DNA from 4 places in the Brevibacillus sp. LEMMJ03 genome. Region 4 is predicted to be linked to each of the others. Evidence: riboswitches for the same ligand, from Rfam matches in the RefSeq annotation. Region 4 holds a riboswitch; each other region holds the start of a gene.

Region 1 (3,836 bases), on a different contig from region 4:
GGCGCAGTCATGTCAATCGGCTCCCGAGGGCGCAGGTTCATGAGAACAACCTCCTTGTGTTCGTGTGGTCATTCCTGTACATGCCGGGGAAAAGCGTGAAGGCTAGGGGGGAAGGCGGCGATACCGCATGGGTGCTGTCACCTCCTTTTCCGGTTTGGAAAGCAAAAGGGCGGGCGCGCCGAGCCGCGCAGGGGATAGTACATGTGTATTCATCGGCCCGAACGTCCCATGCGCTCAACAGGGGAGAAAAAATCCGGACCCCACCGCGGCTCCGCGACGTTCCAGCCGAAGACGGTAGAATAAAACTGAACGGCTCGCTCGGGGTTTTGGCTGCTTAATTCGAACAGGACGACACGTGCCATGAGGAGCACTCCTTTCGTAATATAGGGAATCATATCCAATTCCCTGCTGCCAAGGGAAACCCCTCTTTCTTTGCGTATAAAGAGAAGGGGAACCACCCCAACACGTCTGACTGTGGAAGAAGCGAACCGGTAGAAACAAACGTGCCGGCGGCCGCGCAAAACAGTAGAATAGAGAGAGGAAACAAAGACCCCCTTTTTCGCGGAGGAGACGACATGATCCGTTCGATCACAGAACAGGAACGTTCCGCCCTGCTGGAGCGCTTGTGCGTGGAAGAAGCGTACATCCTGTACAGCAACCTCTTTCTGCGGGCGGACAGATGCATCGCGCTTGCGCAGACACGAAACGAAGAGATTTGCCTGGTCGGAACCTATCTGAAGGGCTTGCCGTTCCACGCGTTCACCTTCCATGCATGGGCGGGCACGGAGCATTCTGCCGAAGAGATGATCGGGGCATTCAAGGAAGCGTTACGACTTCCGACGCAAGAAGCGGTGAGCGGAGTCATCACCGTATCGGAAGAATGCCTGTCCCGCCTTGCCATTCCCCACATTCAGTCCAGAAAGACCATGCTGCTGATGAGATGGCGCGACACGACTCTTCTTTTGCCCAAAAGCGATTACCGCTTTCTCGACAAGTCCCATCTCGATGCGGTCAACAAACTCGCGAGCGAAGTCGGCATGATCAGCTTTCGAGAGGAAGAACTGACGGAAACACCTCATATCGGTTTGTTTTCCCCTGCCGGCGACCTCATGTCGATGGCCGGGTTTCACATTTTTCACGAGCGCTATGTGGAGATTGGCAATATCGGCACTTCGCCAGCCCACCAAAACAGAGGATGGGGAACGCGGATCACGTCGGACATTTGCCGGCTGGCACGGGAGAAATCGCCGCACGTGTACTTGTGTGTGTTTGAGGAGAACCGGCCGGCGGTCGCTGTTTATGAAAAACTGGGGTTCGTCACTGCCGCACGTTACGCCTATCTCGAATGTACGCTGTGACGTTCGCGCGTGCCGCACGCGGCGCCGTCTGCCAGATTCTTGTTGACGAACAACCTGGCATTCTTTACAATGATACCCAACAGGTAAACACTGTTCTTATCCAGAGCGGCGGAGGGACTGGCCCGATGAAGCCCGGCAACCGTCACGAGGTGCGTGACCAGGTGCCAATTCCTGCAAGACAGAGGTCTTGACAGATAAGAAGCGGGTTCGTTTGATACGGATGCAGGCCTTCTTCTTGTCGGAGAAGGCTTTTTCATTCTTCTGTTCCTGAACTTCATAGGACTTCTTTCTTATCCAGAGAGGTGGAGGGACTGGCCCGATGAAGCCCGGCAACCGTCACGCGATATGTGACAAGGTGCCAATTCCTGCAAGACACGCGTGTCTTGAGAGATGAGAAGGAGGCTCGGGCGCAATGCACACAAGCCTTCTTCGAATCGGAAGAAGGTTTTTTCGTGTTGTACAAGACAAAAAACGGGGTGGGAGAAACATGAGCGTGGTAAAAGTGGGCTTGTTGGGATTGGGAACGGTAGGCGGCGGGGTGGTCAAGACGATCCGCGCGCAGCAGGAGAAGCTGTCGGCCCGGCTGGGCAGGCGCATCGAAATCGTCAAGGCGCTGGTGCGCGACACGCGGAAGCAGCGGGCCGTGCAGGTGGAGCCGTCGCTGTTGACGACGCGGTTTGCCGACGTTCTGGAAAGCGACGTGGACATCGTCGTGGAAGTGATGGGCGGCGTGGAGCCGACCTACGACTACGTGCGGGCGCTGATCCAAAAGGGCTGCCATGTGGTGACGGCCAACAAGGAACTGCTGGCCAAGCGCGGCGCGGAGCTGGTGGAACTGGCCAACCGGCACGGCGTCCATCTCGCCTACGAAGCCAGCGTCGCCGGGGGGATTCCCATCCTCGGCGTGCTGCGCCAGTTCCTCAGGACCAACGACATTACGGAAGTGCGCGGCATCCTCAACGGAACGACCAACTTCATCCTGTCGCAGATGGAGGAGGCGCAGCTCCCCTACGCGGACGTGTTGAAGCGGGCGCAGGAGCTGGGTTATGCGGAGGCCGATCCGCGCGCCGACGTGGAAGGCTGGGACGCCCTGTACAAGCTGTACATTCTGGCGCAGCTCGTGTTCGGTGAGTCGCTGCCCCTCTCCGCCATCGAGCGGCAGGGGATTGCCGACCTCTCGCAGGGCCACATCCGGCTGGCGAAAGAGCTGGGGTACCGGATCAAACTGCTGGCGCAAGCGCGCCGGGAAGACGGCGGTCTGCACCTGTCCGTGCGGCCGACGCTGGTGCCGCTGGGGCATCCGCTGGCGCGCATCCGGGATGCGTACAATGCCGTCCAGGTGGAGGGCAGCCTCGTCGGCGACCTTTTGTTCACCGGCAAAGGGGCGGGCGAACTGCCGACAGCCAGCGCGGTCGTGGAGGATCTGGCCTTCTTGCTGACCCAGCCGTTTACGCCTCATCCCGCCTGGCGGGAACGGCCGGCGGCGGTCCCGTCCAGCCGGCTCTCATCCAGCCTCGACTTCTGTTTTCTGGAAGGGACAGCGGCCCGCGTGACGCCGGAGCAGGTGCTGCTGTTCCTCGAACGGGCGGGAGTCGCCGTCCGCAGGCTTACCGTCCAGTACGATCCGGGCAGCGTCCTGCGCGTGGGCTTGCTCGCCGCCGGACTCAGGGAGGAGCACGCGGAGCTCTTGGGACGGGACTTCGGCCTGCAGGCGCGGTTGTACCCCGTGCTGGAGGCGGCCGACGATCGTGGTGCCGTCGAAGGGACTGCGGGTTGGTAAACAAGCGTCCAACTCCCCATCGCATTCGCCGGGATTTTTTGGCATGATAGAAGCGGAGCACTTCTTCTTCAAGGGGATGAGGACACATCATGCTGGGTTCGCAAACCATTCTGCCGGCCATTCGCCACATGAAGGAGTTTGAGCGCGTCCTGGAAAGCCGGTACGACACGATCATTCTGCTGGAGAGCCATATCTGTCAACTGAAAAGCATCGCCGACCTGGCGCGCCGGCACGGAAAAAAGCTGTGGCTGCACGCCGATCTGGTGCAGGGGTTGAAAAACGACGAGCACGGCGCGCTGTTTCTCTGCCAGGAGATCAAGCCGGCCGGCGTCATTTCCACCCGTTCGCAGGTGATCACGACCGTCAAAAAGAAGGGCTTGGTCACGGTGCAGCGCCTGTTTTTGCTGGACTCCGGCGCGCTGGAGACAAGCTACAAAATCCTCGAGCAGACGAAACCCGATTTCGTGGAAGTCCTGCCGGGGGTCATGCCGCACATCATTACGGAAATTCGTGAGCAGATCCGGATTCCGATCATCGTCGGCGGGTTTATCCGCACCTGGGAGGAGATCGAGAGCGCTCTGGCGGCGGGAGCCATCGCCGTCACCACCTCCGATCGAAACCTGTGGAAACAACTGTAAAAAAGTGGTTGACAACGCTTTCACGTCCGCTTATGATTGATTCCAGAAGGTCATACGTCG
Region 2 (3,836 bases), on a different contig from region 4:
GCGATCGTCCTGATCGACTACGTCAACCAACTGCGCAAACGGGGCGTGGAGCGGAACGAGGCCATCCTCCAGGCAGGTCCGATCCGGCTGCGTCCGATTCTGATGACGACGCTGGCGACGATTCTGGCGATCACGCCGCTTGCCTTTGGCGGCGGGGACGGGAACGAATCGCAGGCGCCGATGGCTGTTGTCGTCATCTTCGGTCTCAGCTTCTCCACGCTGATCACGCTCGTGCTGATTCCGGTCGTCTACTCCTGGTTTGACGATCTGGGTCAAAAATGGCGCAATCGCAAAGAGAAACGCAAGCAGAAAAAATCGGCCGGCCAGGAAATGCCGACGTTGGGATAGGAGGCTACACGGTATGAAGATGAACAAGGGAAGTCTTGGGCTGCTGCTGGCCCTGGCAGTCGCCCTGGCAGGTTGTACGGCTCCGGATGCGGCCACGCAGCAGACGCAAACGGAAAACAAGCCGGTGCCGGTACAAGTCGATACAGTGAAAAAAGGAAGCGTGTCCACGCGCGCGGGGGTAACCGGGAAACTGGCCCCCAACAAGGAAGTCACCTTGGCGCCCAAAGTGAGCGGCAAGATCGTGCAGTTGAACGTGAAACTGGGGCAGTATGTCCAAAAGGGACAGGTGCTCTTCTCCCTGGAAAAAACGGACCTGGTGAATGCGGTGCAGCAGGCGCAGGCGGCGTACGACCTCGCCGTAGCCAACCTGAAGCAGAGTGATGCCACCACCAGCCAAGGGCTGCAGCAGGCGAAAAACGGTCTGGTGCAGGCCGAGCAGGCGCTGCGGGACGCGGAACGCAACTACCAGCGCATGTCCGAACTGTACAATCAGGGGGCGGTGTCTCCTCAGCAATTGGAACAGGCACAGGCGACCCTCACAAACGCGCAGACGGCGTATGCCAACGCCAAGCAGGCGCTGGAGGCGGCAGAAAAGCGGACGGGAGTGGCCGTCACCCAGGCATCCGTGGAACAGGCCCGCGTCTCGCTGGAAAACGCCCGTGAACAGTTGGCCAACGCGACGGTGACCGCCCCGATCTCCGGCTTCGTCTCCGCCGTCAACGGACAGGTAGGGGAGATGGCTTCGCCGCAATCGCCGGTGGTCACCATCGTGGATACCGACCCGCTGATCGTCAAGGCCAACCTCTCCGAAGAGGAAGTAACGTCGGTGAAAAAAGGGGACAAGGTGAAGATCCAGATCTCCGCCCTCTCCAAGGAGCTGGACGGCACGGTGAGCGCGATCAGTCCCGTGATGGACCAGACGCTGCGCGCGTATCCGGTGGAGATTTCCCTGGCCAAGCAGGACGCCTCGCTGAAGGCGGACATGGTCGTCAGCATCCAGTTTGCGAAACAGCAGGCCGCCAACATGCTGGTGGTGCCGCTCAAGGCCGTCTTTGACGAGAACGGCAAGCGGTTCGTCTACAAGCTGGAAGGCGACACGGCGAAAAAAGTGGAAGTCCAGACCGGCACCGAATCCAGCGATCTGGTGGAGGTAAAGGCGGGCCTGAAGGAAGGCGAGAAAATCGTCGTGCGCGGCCAGACGCTGCTGAAGGACGGCGCCAAAGTGCACATCCAGCCGACATCTTGACACTGCCGTTTTGCTCAAGTAGTATGAAAGAGATTACCAACCAGCGCAGTCCGGACCCTTCGGCGGCCTTGAACGGACGTCGTAACGAGGGGCCGGCACGGTCGCCGTCCCGCCGGATGTGTGCTGGCATGAAGCTGTAACGCAAACGAAACCGAATAGCATGCAATGACCTTATCCAGAGAGGCGGAGGGACTGGCCCGATGAAGCCCGGCAGCGGATCTGCCTGTACGGCGGCAGATGCTGTGCCAATTCCAGCAGGAGCATTCCTGACAGATAAGAACGTGGAGATGTCGATCTGCCCCTTTTTCTGTACAGGAAAAAGGGGCTTTTGCCTACGTGCCGATGTCTGCACGATTTACCCGAGGGAAAGGAACGAGAGACCGATGCGCATCCAACCGTCCGCCATGATTGACCGACTGCCGACGCAGTTTTTTGCCTCGCTGGTGGCAAAAGTGAACAAAGCCATCGCCGCCGGCCATGACGTGATCAACCTGGGGCAGGGCAACCCCGATCTGCCCACGCCGCCGCACATTGTCGAGGAACTGCAGGCCCACGCGGCCCGGCCGGTCCACCACAAGTACCCGCCGTTCAGCGGCCGTCCGGAGCTGAAACGGGCCGTCGCCCACTGGTACAAGCAGGAGTTTGACGTCGAGTTGGACCCGGAAGAGGAAGTGGCCATCCTGTTCGGCAGCAAGACCGGACTGGTGGAAATCTGCCAGGTGCTGCTCAATCCGGGCGATGTGGCCCTGGTGCCGGACCCCGGCTATCCCGATTACTGGTCGGGCGTGGCGATCGCCGACGGGCGGATGGTGATGATGCCGCTGCGCGCCGCGAACGGCTTCCTGCCGGACTACGGCGAATTGGCCCGGGAGGATCTGGACAAGGCCAAGCTGATGTTCCTGAACTATCCCAACAATCCGACAGCGGTCAATGCGCCGTTCGAATTTTTCGAAGAGACGGTCCGCTTCGCCCGCAAGCACGAAATCGTCGTCTGCCACGACTTCGCCTACGGAGCGATCAGCTTCGACGGCAAGAAGCCGGTCAGCTTCCTGCAGGTGCCGGGGGCCAAAGAGGTGGGCGTGGAGTTCTACACGCTGTCCAAGACCTACAACATGGCCGGCTGGCGCGTCGGCGCGATGGTCGGCAACCGGGAACTGGTCCGGCTGATCAACCTGATCCAGGACCACTACTTCTGCAGCCTGTTCGGCGCCATCCAGATGGCGGCGGCCCGGGCGCTGACCGATTCCCAGCAGTGTGTCCGCGAGCTGGTCGCCGTCTACGAAAGCCGGCGCAACGCGCTGTTTTCCAACCTGCACCGAATCGGCTGGGAGGCGGCACCGTCGCAGGGATCGTTCTTCACCTGGCTGCCGGTGCCGAAAGGGTTTACGTCCGCTGATTTTGCCGACCTGCTGCTGGAGAAGGCCCATGTCGCCGTCGCGCCAGGCGTCGGCTTCGGTCCCACCGGCGAAGGGTACGTCCGCGCCGCGCTGCTGGCCAGCGAGGAGCGGCTGGCGGAAGCGGTGGAGCGGATTGAGCGTTTGGGTATTTTCTCCCCGTGCAAAAAATAGTTCATGTCATAGAGAAAGAGATCTGACCGCCAGGGTGTTCGCAGAACGGCCTTGGCGGTTTGATTTTTTTGAAGTGACTTCCGGCCAAAATAGGCGAGTGTCGTAGAGCCCGAAACCGGGTGGGCGAATAGCATGGAAAAAGGGCGGAGACAATAATCCGTAACACGGTGGTGTGCAAAAAACATTCTCAGTAAAAATCATTCTCAGCATTGACAGATAATGATTTTCATTATACGATGGGTATGGTAATGATAATTGATCTCAATGATCACGTTTGCTCGGCAGGAGGGTGTCATGCGCTATCAGATCAACGGATACACCGATATGTACACGGTCATCACCAATGAGCGCAAGGTAGGCGGCGCCGTCGAAGCGGGCCTGATTCGCCTGCGGTCCGGCGAAGAGTTTACCAACGCCGTTCTCACGCGGCTGGAGATGTCCGGCGCGCAGTATTGCTCGCTCGGTTTTGTCACGGAGGAGGGCAAGCGGCTCATTGTCCATGTCAATGACATCAGCATGATCGCCGACGCGGTGCACGTAAACGTATGCGACCTGCGCAACGAGGTGATGCGCGCGGAGAAGATGGCGGAGCGTCTGAAGCGCCTGAAGCGGCTGTGCCAGTTGAACGAAGGAAGCTGTACGCCGACGTTCCGTGAAGAAGCGCTGCTGCTTGC
Region 3 (3,836 bases), on a different contig from region 4:
GCGCATCGAGATCTACGGGTCCCAAACGTTCAATTATGCGCTGGCCGCTACCGACCAGGTGGCCCAGTTGTCTGATCAGGGCAAGGAAGTCATCGGATTGAAACTCAAGCCCGGCAGGTACTACATCCGATTGAGCAGCGCGGTTTCGTTCAAATACGACGCCTACCGCCTCACGCTGCACAAGGAGAAGCTGGTGGACGGCTACCGCGACATCGCCACTCACTGGGCCCGCTCCGACATCGCCCGGCTGACTCGAAAAGGGGTCGTCAAGGGCTTTGAAAACGCCACGTTCCAGCCCAACCAGCAGGTGACGCGGGCACAGTTTGCCACCATGCTGATCCAGGCCATGCGGGCCAAAGGGCTGCCGGTGGGGTCGTACACGGGCCGCAATCCGTTCGGCGACCTGTCCAGCTCCCATTGGGCGTACCAGTCGCTCTTGAAGGCTTATCAACTGGGGATTTTGCAGGGGTACCCCAACCGGACGATCAAGCCGAACCAGCCCATCTCCCGGGCGGAGATGGCCCAGATGACAGCCCGCGCCCAGAACCTGCTCTTGTACAAGCACAGCAGGTCTTCGTACCGTGACGTATCGACCAGCCACTGGGCGTCTCCGGCCATCGAGGCGCTCACCTCCAGAGGATGGCTGAAGGGATACGGGAATCTCTTCAAGCCGCAGGGACACGCGACCCGGGCCGAGGTGGTCGTCCTGTTGGCCAGGGTCTATCAATTGTGATCTTCAGAAAAGGAGAGGACATCGAGATGAACAAAGCGACAAAAGGATTGCTTGCAGCCGCGGTAGTCGGAACGGCCATTTTTGCTTCCCAGGCGATGGCTGACGGCGGAAGCGCCGGCGTGCCGGGTTCCGCAGACGACCCGGTCGTGACGAAGAGCTACGTCGATCAGCAGATCCAACGAGCGCTGGGCAGTGGAGGCGGCAGCGGGACCAGCGGATTGACCGTGGTGGAGCTGTATCCGGGCCAGACGCTGTACGGCTTTGAAGGGACGGAATTCATCGTCCGCACCGGACAGGTGCAGGCTGTCGCCGGCGACAAGGGAGATGGTCTGACCGACATTACGGAGGGGGCGGATCTCCGTGCCGGTGCACCGGTTTCCCACAACCACCTGCTCCTGATCGCCCGCTCCGACAACCGCGGTTTGCGGCTGGACCCGAACTACGGCGGCGTGGCCTACATCATGGTGCGCGGCAAATACGAAATCCGCTAAGTGCATATTGACACCGAAGAGAAAAACCAGTATCCTATTATCCGTAATGGATACTCTTATCCAGAGCAGGCGGAGGGACTGGCCCTATGAAGCCCGGCAACCGACTTGAGCGGTGCTAACCAGCAGAACGGATATCTGTTCTGGCCGATAAGAGGTAAGGAACGCATCAAAACAAGCACCTTTTCCTCAAACGGAAAAGGTTTTTTTTTGCATGTGCCTTCGTCTGATAAGAACCTGTTTCGGCTACCACACTATTTGTATGAGTCCAAAGGAGGTCGTACACATGGCATTGCAAAAAGGTCGTCGTCTGTTCACTTCTGAATCTGTCACCGAAGGTCATCCGGATAAGATTTGTGACCAAATTTCCGACGCCATTCTGGATGCGATCCTGGCAAAGGATCCGAACGCCCGCGTGGCTTGCGAAACGTCCGTAACCACCGGTCTCGTGCTCGTGGCGGGTGAAATCACCACCAACACCTATGTGGACATTCAAAAGCTGGTGCGCGACACGATCCGCGAAATCGGCTATGACCGCGCCAAATTCGGTTTTGACGCAGACACGTGCGGCGTCATCACCGCGATCGGCGAGCAGTCTGCCGACATCGCCCTGGGTGTGGACCAGGCCCTGGAAGCGCGCGAAGGCAAGATGACCGACGAGGAAATCGAAGCGATCGGCGCCGGCGACCAAGGGTTGATGTTCGGGTTTGCCTGCAACGAAACGCCTGAACTGATGCCGCTGCCGATCAGCATGGCGCACAAGCTGGCCCGCCGCCTGACCGAAGTGCGCAAAAACGGCACGCTCAGCTATCTGCGTCCGGACGGCAAAACGCAGGTGACCGTGGAATACGAAGGCGACAAGCCGGTGCGCATCGACACCATTGTCATCTCCACCCAACATGCGCCGGAAGCGACGCTGGAACAAATCAAGAAAGACCTGATGGAACACGTCATCAAGCCGGTCGTTCCCGCTGAACTGCTGGATGACGAGACCAAGTACTTCATCAACCCGACCGGCCGTTTCGTGATCGGCGGTCCGCAGGGCGACGCCGGTTTGACCGGACGCAAAATCATCGTGGACACTTACGGCGGCTACGCTCGTCACGGCGGCGGCGCGTTCTCCGGCAAAGACCCGACAAAGGTGGACCGCTCCGGCGCATACGCAGCGCGCTACGTGGCGAAGAACATCGTCGCGGCCGGCCTGGCGGACAAGTGCGAAGTGCAGGTAGCGTACGCCATCGGTGTGGCACAGCCTGTGTCCATCAGCGTGGATACGTTCGGCACCGGCAAGATCGCCGAGGAGGAGCTGGTGAAGCTCGTCCGCAAGCACTTCGACCTGCGCCCGGCAGGGATCATCAAGCAGCTTGACCTGCGTCGTCCGATCTACAAGCAAACCGCCGCATACGGTCACTTTGGGCGTAACGACCTGAATGTGCCGTGGGAGAAGACAGACAAGGCGGAAGCGCTGAAACAGGACGCTGCCAATCTGTTGAACTAACAACCGAGTAGGGAGAGCCTAGTGTACGCACTAGGCTTTTTTTCTTGGATAGGAATGGTAATCCAGTCATAAAGGAATCCGTTCACCGGTGTCGAATCACTATGTAGGCTGTAAGGAGGGATTTTGTTGCCGAAAAGGTGGCCCTTCTTCCTTGTCATTCTGGTGTCGTTCGGTCTGGTCGTGACTGCCGGACTGCTCGGGGGTGTGCATCTTCCAAATAAGAACATGCCAAAAGTGCAACATTTTCCCCCGGTTCCTACGTCTATAAGCACAAGCGGGGAGGAAGCCGCTGCAGCGCGGGAACGAACGGCCGAAAAGGACGAAGCCGTCGTACCCAGGCAGTGGTATCGAAATCGGGTGGTGGTGCTGACCTACCACCATGTGTCGAACCAATTGAACCAACGCTATGTGATTGACCCGGACCAATTTGCCCGGCATATGGCGTTTTTGCGCGAGAATGACCTGCATCCGATTTCGCTGTCGGAGTTTTTGCGTTTTGTCGACACCGGCGTGCTGTCCACCGACAACGCCGTGCTGATTACGTTTGACGATGGATACGAGAGTTACTACACGCATGCGTTTCCCGTGCTGCGCCGGTACCAGTTTCCATCCGTCAATTTTGCCATAGCAGGTCGGCTGCGGGACACCGTGGAGCGCAAGCGAGAAAATATGACGACACCGTTGACTCGCCAACAGATAAAAGAAATGCTCGTTTCCGGGCTGGTGGATATCGGCTCACACACTTACAGTCTGCATGAACAGGCCGCCAGCAGCGAATGGGGAGAATGGGGGCCAAAGACCGCTCCCGTATACATGGAGGATGTGCAGCGCCTGGAAGACGAGCAGGAATACCGGAACCGATTGTACGTTGACTTTACCATGTCCCGCGTCGGCCTGAGCGATCTGGTGGGCCGACCGGTGGATACCATATCCTTGCCGTTCGGCTTTTTCAATGACATCGTTCTGCAGACAGCCCAACAAGCCGGCTACCGTTACGTGTTCAACTCCAATCCGGGAGTGGTGACACCCGGCGTCAATCCGCTGGCCATCCCGCGCTTTGACGTCGGTTTGCGCGAGATGGATACTGCCCAACTCCACCAGCTATTTACGAAAGCGA
Region 4 (3,836 bases):
ACCGGGGGGAAAAGGTGCGCCCCTGGCTGTTCAAGGCGGCCTACCACACGTTTGTGGACTGGCATCGGAGGCGGAAGAAGCGTCCGTGGCGATTGGTGGAGACGATCCCGGAACAGCCGGACGGGGCGGCGGCGGACCCGGTGCGGGCGCTGCTGAGCCAAGAGGCGTGGTCATCGCTGCGGACGTGCCTGGACCGGCTGCCGGAGAAGCAAAAACAGGTGATCCTGCTGCATTGCGGACAGCTCAGCTACGCGGAAATCGCCGAGGTGCTGGGCATCGACGCGGGGGACGTAAAGCGCTCATTGTTTCGGGGGCGGCAAAAACTACGCAGAATGTGGAGGGATGAACATGACGACGGACAAGGCAAATGAAGAGCGGGAGCGGGAACTGCTGGCATATCTGCGCGGTGAAATGACGGAGGAAGAAGCCGCCTCTTTCCGTGCGAGGATTGCAGCGGACGAGCTGTATGCGGAACGCTTGGAGGAGCTGCTGCTGGGCAGCGGCGGACAGGAGGAGAGAGAAGCGGACGTGCTGTCCGAAGAGACGCAGCGCGCCATCCTCCGCCGCAGCAAATGGCGCCACAGGCTGGGCAACGCGGCTTACACGGTGGGCATCTCGCTTCTCGTCGGGGCGGTCCTGATGTTCGCCAACGGGTGGATCGGCTGGTATTTGCACGAGGACGCCTACCGGGTGGCCCGGGACATGGTGCACTTTACCCAGCCGGGGCTCACGGTGGGCAGCAGCGGTTCGCAAATCGGATTTCTGTACGGGGAGATAAACATGGAACTGCGTGAACAGGTGGGGGGAGACGATCAGAACGCCGGAACCTTTTCGATCAGCAACGTCTTCTCGATCATTTCCGCGAAGCCGGCATGGACCGACGGTTTGCGGAAAGAGCGGCTCTTTTTTCTCTTTCCGTCGTCAGCGGCCGATCGGGAAGAAAGCGCCTTCCGCAGAAATCCCGCCTGGAACACGCTGGAAAAGCTGCCAGAGGGAACGGTGGCGCAGCTCGCCGTCTCGTTTGACCGGCTGCTGACCCATGATGAGTACTACGCCCTGCTTTCCGGCTACGACTTGGATACCACCTGGTTCGCCGTGGATACGGGGCAGGAGCGAAACCATCCGGACGCGGCGGAAGGCAGTCTGCTGCTGTCGGCCGGTGACGTGTGGGGATACGCGGAAAGAGAACTCGATTACGGCGAAGCGCCGATTCAGGCACATGGCGAAGGTGAGCGGCGCGCCCGGGCTTACCTGGCGGAAATGGAGTATCTCGCGGGACAGGAACGGCTGACGAACGCCATTGGCGAGCGGCTTGTGACCGCCGGAAACCGGCTGCGCATCGAGGAACGCTGCCGCTACCTGCAGCAGAACGGTGTGCGCCTCTACGGGGCGGTCGTGACGGGCCCTGTCAAGGAACTGCTCAAGCTGCGGCAGGAGCCGTCGATCACGGCTGCCTTCGTGGGCCGGATCGACTGGTGGAACTGGGACCAGCCGAGTGCCTCGGGCCAGCGGACCAGTCCGTGAAGACTGGACATTTCACCCAAAAAAGGGTGTTGACAGCGCGAAACCGGGGTTGTATGATTCAAACAAACGTCAAAACCGCATACGTTGGATACCTTATCCAGAGAAGGTGGAGGGACTGGCCCGATGAAACCCGGCAACCGACATGACGCTGTCCGAGCGCTTCCGGCGACGGACGTGCAGCGCGTGCACGGTGCTAATTCCTGCAGAAACAAAAGTATTCTGGAAGATAAGGGGGAGACGACACGCAGACGCGTACGGACAGACCTCTTTTCTTCGGGAAAAGAGGTCTTTTTGCATGTGCGGAATGCTCTGGCTGGAGGCGGCAGCGGTTCACGCGCCGCCCGGCGGCCACCGAATAGACACACCGGAAATGTGAAGACAAGCGGCATCTGCCGAAGGAGAGGGGAATTGAACCATGGCGTATCGCGCATTGAGCGAACAAGAAGCAGTGCAGTACGTAAAACAACTGCCGGACCTGTTTGCGGCGGAAGCGGAACTGACCAGCCGGGAGATCGGCGACGGCAATCTCAACCTGGTGTTCCACATCCGGGAGGAAGCGACGGGCAAAAGCGTCGTCGTCAAGCAGGCGCTGCCCTACGCCCGTGTGGTGGGCGAATCCTGGCCGCTCACGCTGGACCGCGCCCGGATCGAAAGCGAGGCGCTGCGCATCCAGCACAAATACGTGCCGGATCTCGTGCCGGAGGTGTATCACTTTGACGAGGAGCTGGCCCTGACGGTGATGGAAGACGTCAGCGACCACGTGATCATGCGAAAAGGCTTGATCGCGGGCAACCGCTACCCGCTGTTCGCCAAACAGATCGGCCGCTTTCTCGCCCATACGCTGTTTTACACGTCCGATTTGGGGGCGCATCCCTACGACAAAAAAGCGCTCGTCGGAAGATTCATAAATCCGGAATTATGCAAAATTACTGAAGACCTCGTCTTCACCGATCCCTACGAAGACGCGCCGACCAACAGCTTCAACCCGCTGATCCGGCGGGAGGTGGAGGCGATCTGGAACAACAAGCCGCTGAAGCTGGAAATCGCCAAGCTCAAGTACGATTTCCTCACCCGGGCGGAGGCGCTGGTGCACGGCGACCTGCATACCGGCAGCATCTTCATTTCGCCGACGTCGATCAAGGTGATCGACCCCGAATTCGCCTACTACGGCCCGATCGGCTTCGACATCGGCGCGGTGATCGCCAACCTGCTGCTGAACTACGCGGGCCAGCACGGCCTGCAGCCGGATACAGGAAAGCGGGAGGACTATCGCGAATATCTGTTGGCGACGGTGGAAGACGTCTGGAACGAGTTTGTCTCCCAGTTCGTCCAGCTCTGGCACAAACAGGCGAAAGAGCGCAGCGCCCACACCGAAGGCTTCTGGCAGAGCTACGTGCAGCGGCTGATCCGGGACGCGGCGGGCTTCGCCGGCTGCAAAATCCTGCGCCGCGTCATCGGGCTGGCGGGCGTCGCCGACCTGAACAGCATCGCCGACGATCAGACCCGCGCGGAAGCGGAGCGGCTGGCGCTGGCGATCGGCCAGGCGCTGATTCTGGAGCGGAACGGCGTGGAGGTATCGACAGACATCACAGACATCGTTCGGACGGTTACCGCACGATACTACCAGGAGGCTGCAGTATGACAACGACCAGCACGCCATTTGCGCCGGTCAAGTGGCAGGATGACGCGCTCGTCCTGCTGGACCAGACCCGGCTGCCCGTAGAAACGATCTACCTGACGCTGACCACTTCGGAGGAAGTGTGGGCGGCCATCCGCCATCTGCAGGTGCGCGGGGCGCCCGCCATCGGCATGGCGGCCGCGTACGGCTTGTATCTCGGCGTCCGCGGCAGCGACGCCAACGATTTTGAGGCGTTTTGGCATCATTTGAGCGAGCAGGCCGACTACCTCGGCACTTCCCGCCCGACGGCGGTCAACCTGTTCTGGGCCCTGGACAGGATCAAGGCCCGCGTGCAGCGCGAAGCCGGCAAACCGGTGGCAGAGCTGAAGGCGGCGGTTCTGGACGAAGCCCTGTCCATCCAGCGGGAAGACGCGGAAGTGTGCCGCCGAATCGGAGAGCACCTGCTCACCCTGCTGAAAGACGGCATGGGCATCCTGACGCACTGCAATCCGGGTGCGCTCGCGACCGCGGCCTACGGTACGGCGACGGCCCCGCTCTACCTCGCCAAGGAGCGCGGCTGGAACCTGAAAGTGTACGCCGACGAGACCCGGCCGGTGCTGCAGGGGGCGCGCCTCACCGCCTACGAGCTGCAGCAGGCGGGCATCGACGTCACGCTGATCTGCGACAACATGGC

The links. Region 4 has a riboswitch for S-adenosylmethionine ahead of mtnK (S-methyl-5-thioribose kinase). Riboswitches for the same ligand answer to the same signal wherever they lie in the genome.
Region 1: another riboswitch for S-adenosylmethionine. It lies ahead of FOI68_RS12480 (homoserine dehydrogenase); the one in region 4 lies ahead of mtnK (S-methyl-5-thioribose kinase).
Region 2: another riboswitch for S-adenosylmethionine. It lies ahead of FOI68_RS06125 (pyridoxal phosphate-dependent aminotransferase); the one in region 4 lies ahead of mtnK (S-methyl-5-thioribose kinase).
Region 3: another riboswitch for S-adenosylmethionine. It lies ahead of metK (methionine adenosyltransferase); the one in region 4 lies ahead of mtnK (S-methyl-5-thioribose kinase).

The regions. Positions count from the first base shown of each region.
Region 1 covers NZ_VKJN01000008.1:182,305-186,140, reverse strand. Annotated here, with positions in the region: gene FOI68_RS12485 (GNAT family N-acetyltransferase) at 576-1,358, shown strand; SAM riboswitch class I at 1,452-1,559, shown strand; SAM riboswitch class I at 1,646-1,755, shown strand; gene FOI68_RS12480 (homoserine dehydrogenase) at 1,846-3,138, shown strand; gene FOI68_RS12475 (glycerol-3-phosphate responsive antiterminator) at 3,225-3,776, shown strand.
Region 2 covers NZ_VKJN01000003.1:303,911-307,746, forward strand. Annotated here, with positions in the region: gene FOI68_RS06115 (efflux RND transporter permease subunit) at 1-348, shown strand, start outside; gene FOI68_RS06120 (efflux RND transporter periplasmic adaptor subunit) at 362-1,594, shown strand; SAM riboswitch class I at 1,763-1,874, shown strand; gene FOI68_RS06125 (pyridoxal phosphate-dependent aminotransferase) at 1,978-3,162, shown strand; gene FOI68_RS06130 (hypothetical protein) at 3,457-3,836, shown strand, end outside.
Region 3 covers NZ_VKJN01000013.1:23,400-27,235, forward strand. Annotated here, with positions in the region: gene FOI68_RS16460 (S8 family peptidase) at 1-733, shown strand, start outside; gene FOI68_RS16465 (hypothetical protein) at 760-1,224, shown strand; SAM riboswitch class I at 1,278-1,378, shown strand; gene metK (methionine adenosyltransferase) at 1,508-2,719, shown strand; gene FOI68_RS16475 (polysaccharide deacetylase family protein) at 2,846-3,836, shown strand, end outside.
Region 4 covers NZ_VKJN01000006.1:76,011-79,846, reverse strand. Annotated here, with positions in the region: gene FOI68_RS09810 (RNA polymerase sigma factor) at 1-371, shown strand, start outside; gene FOI68_RS09805 (anti-sigma factor) at 349-1,524, shown strand; SAM riboswitch class I at 1,615-1,757, shown strand; gene mtnK (S-methyl-5-thioribose kinase) at 1,940-3,166, shown strand; gene mtnA (S-methyl-5-thioribose-1-phosphate isomerase) at 3,163-3,836, shown strand, end outside.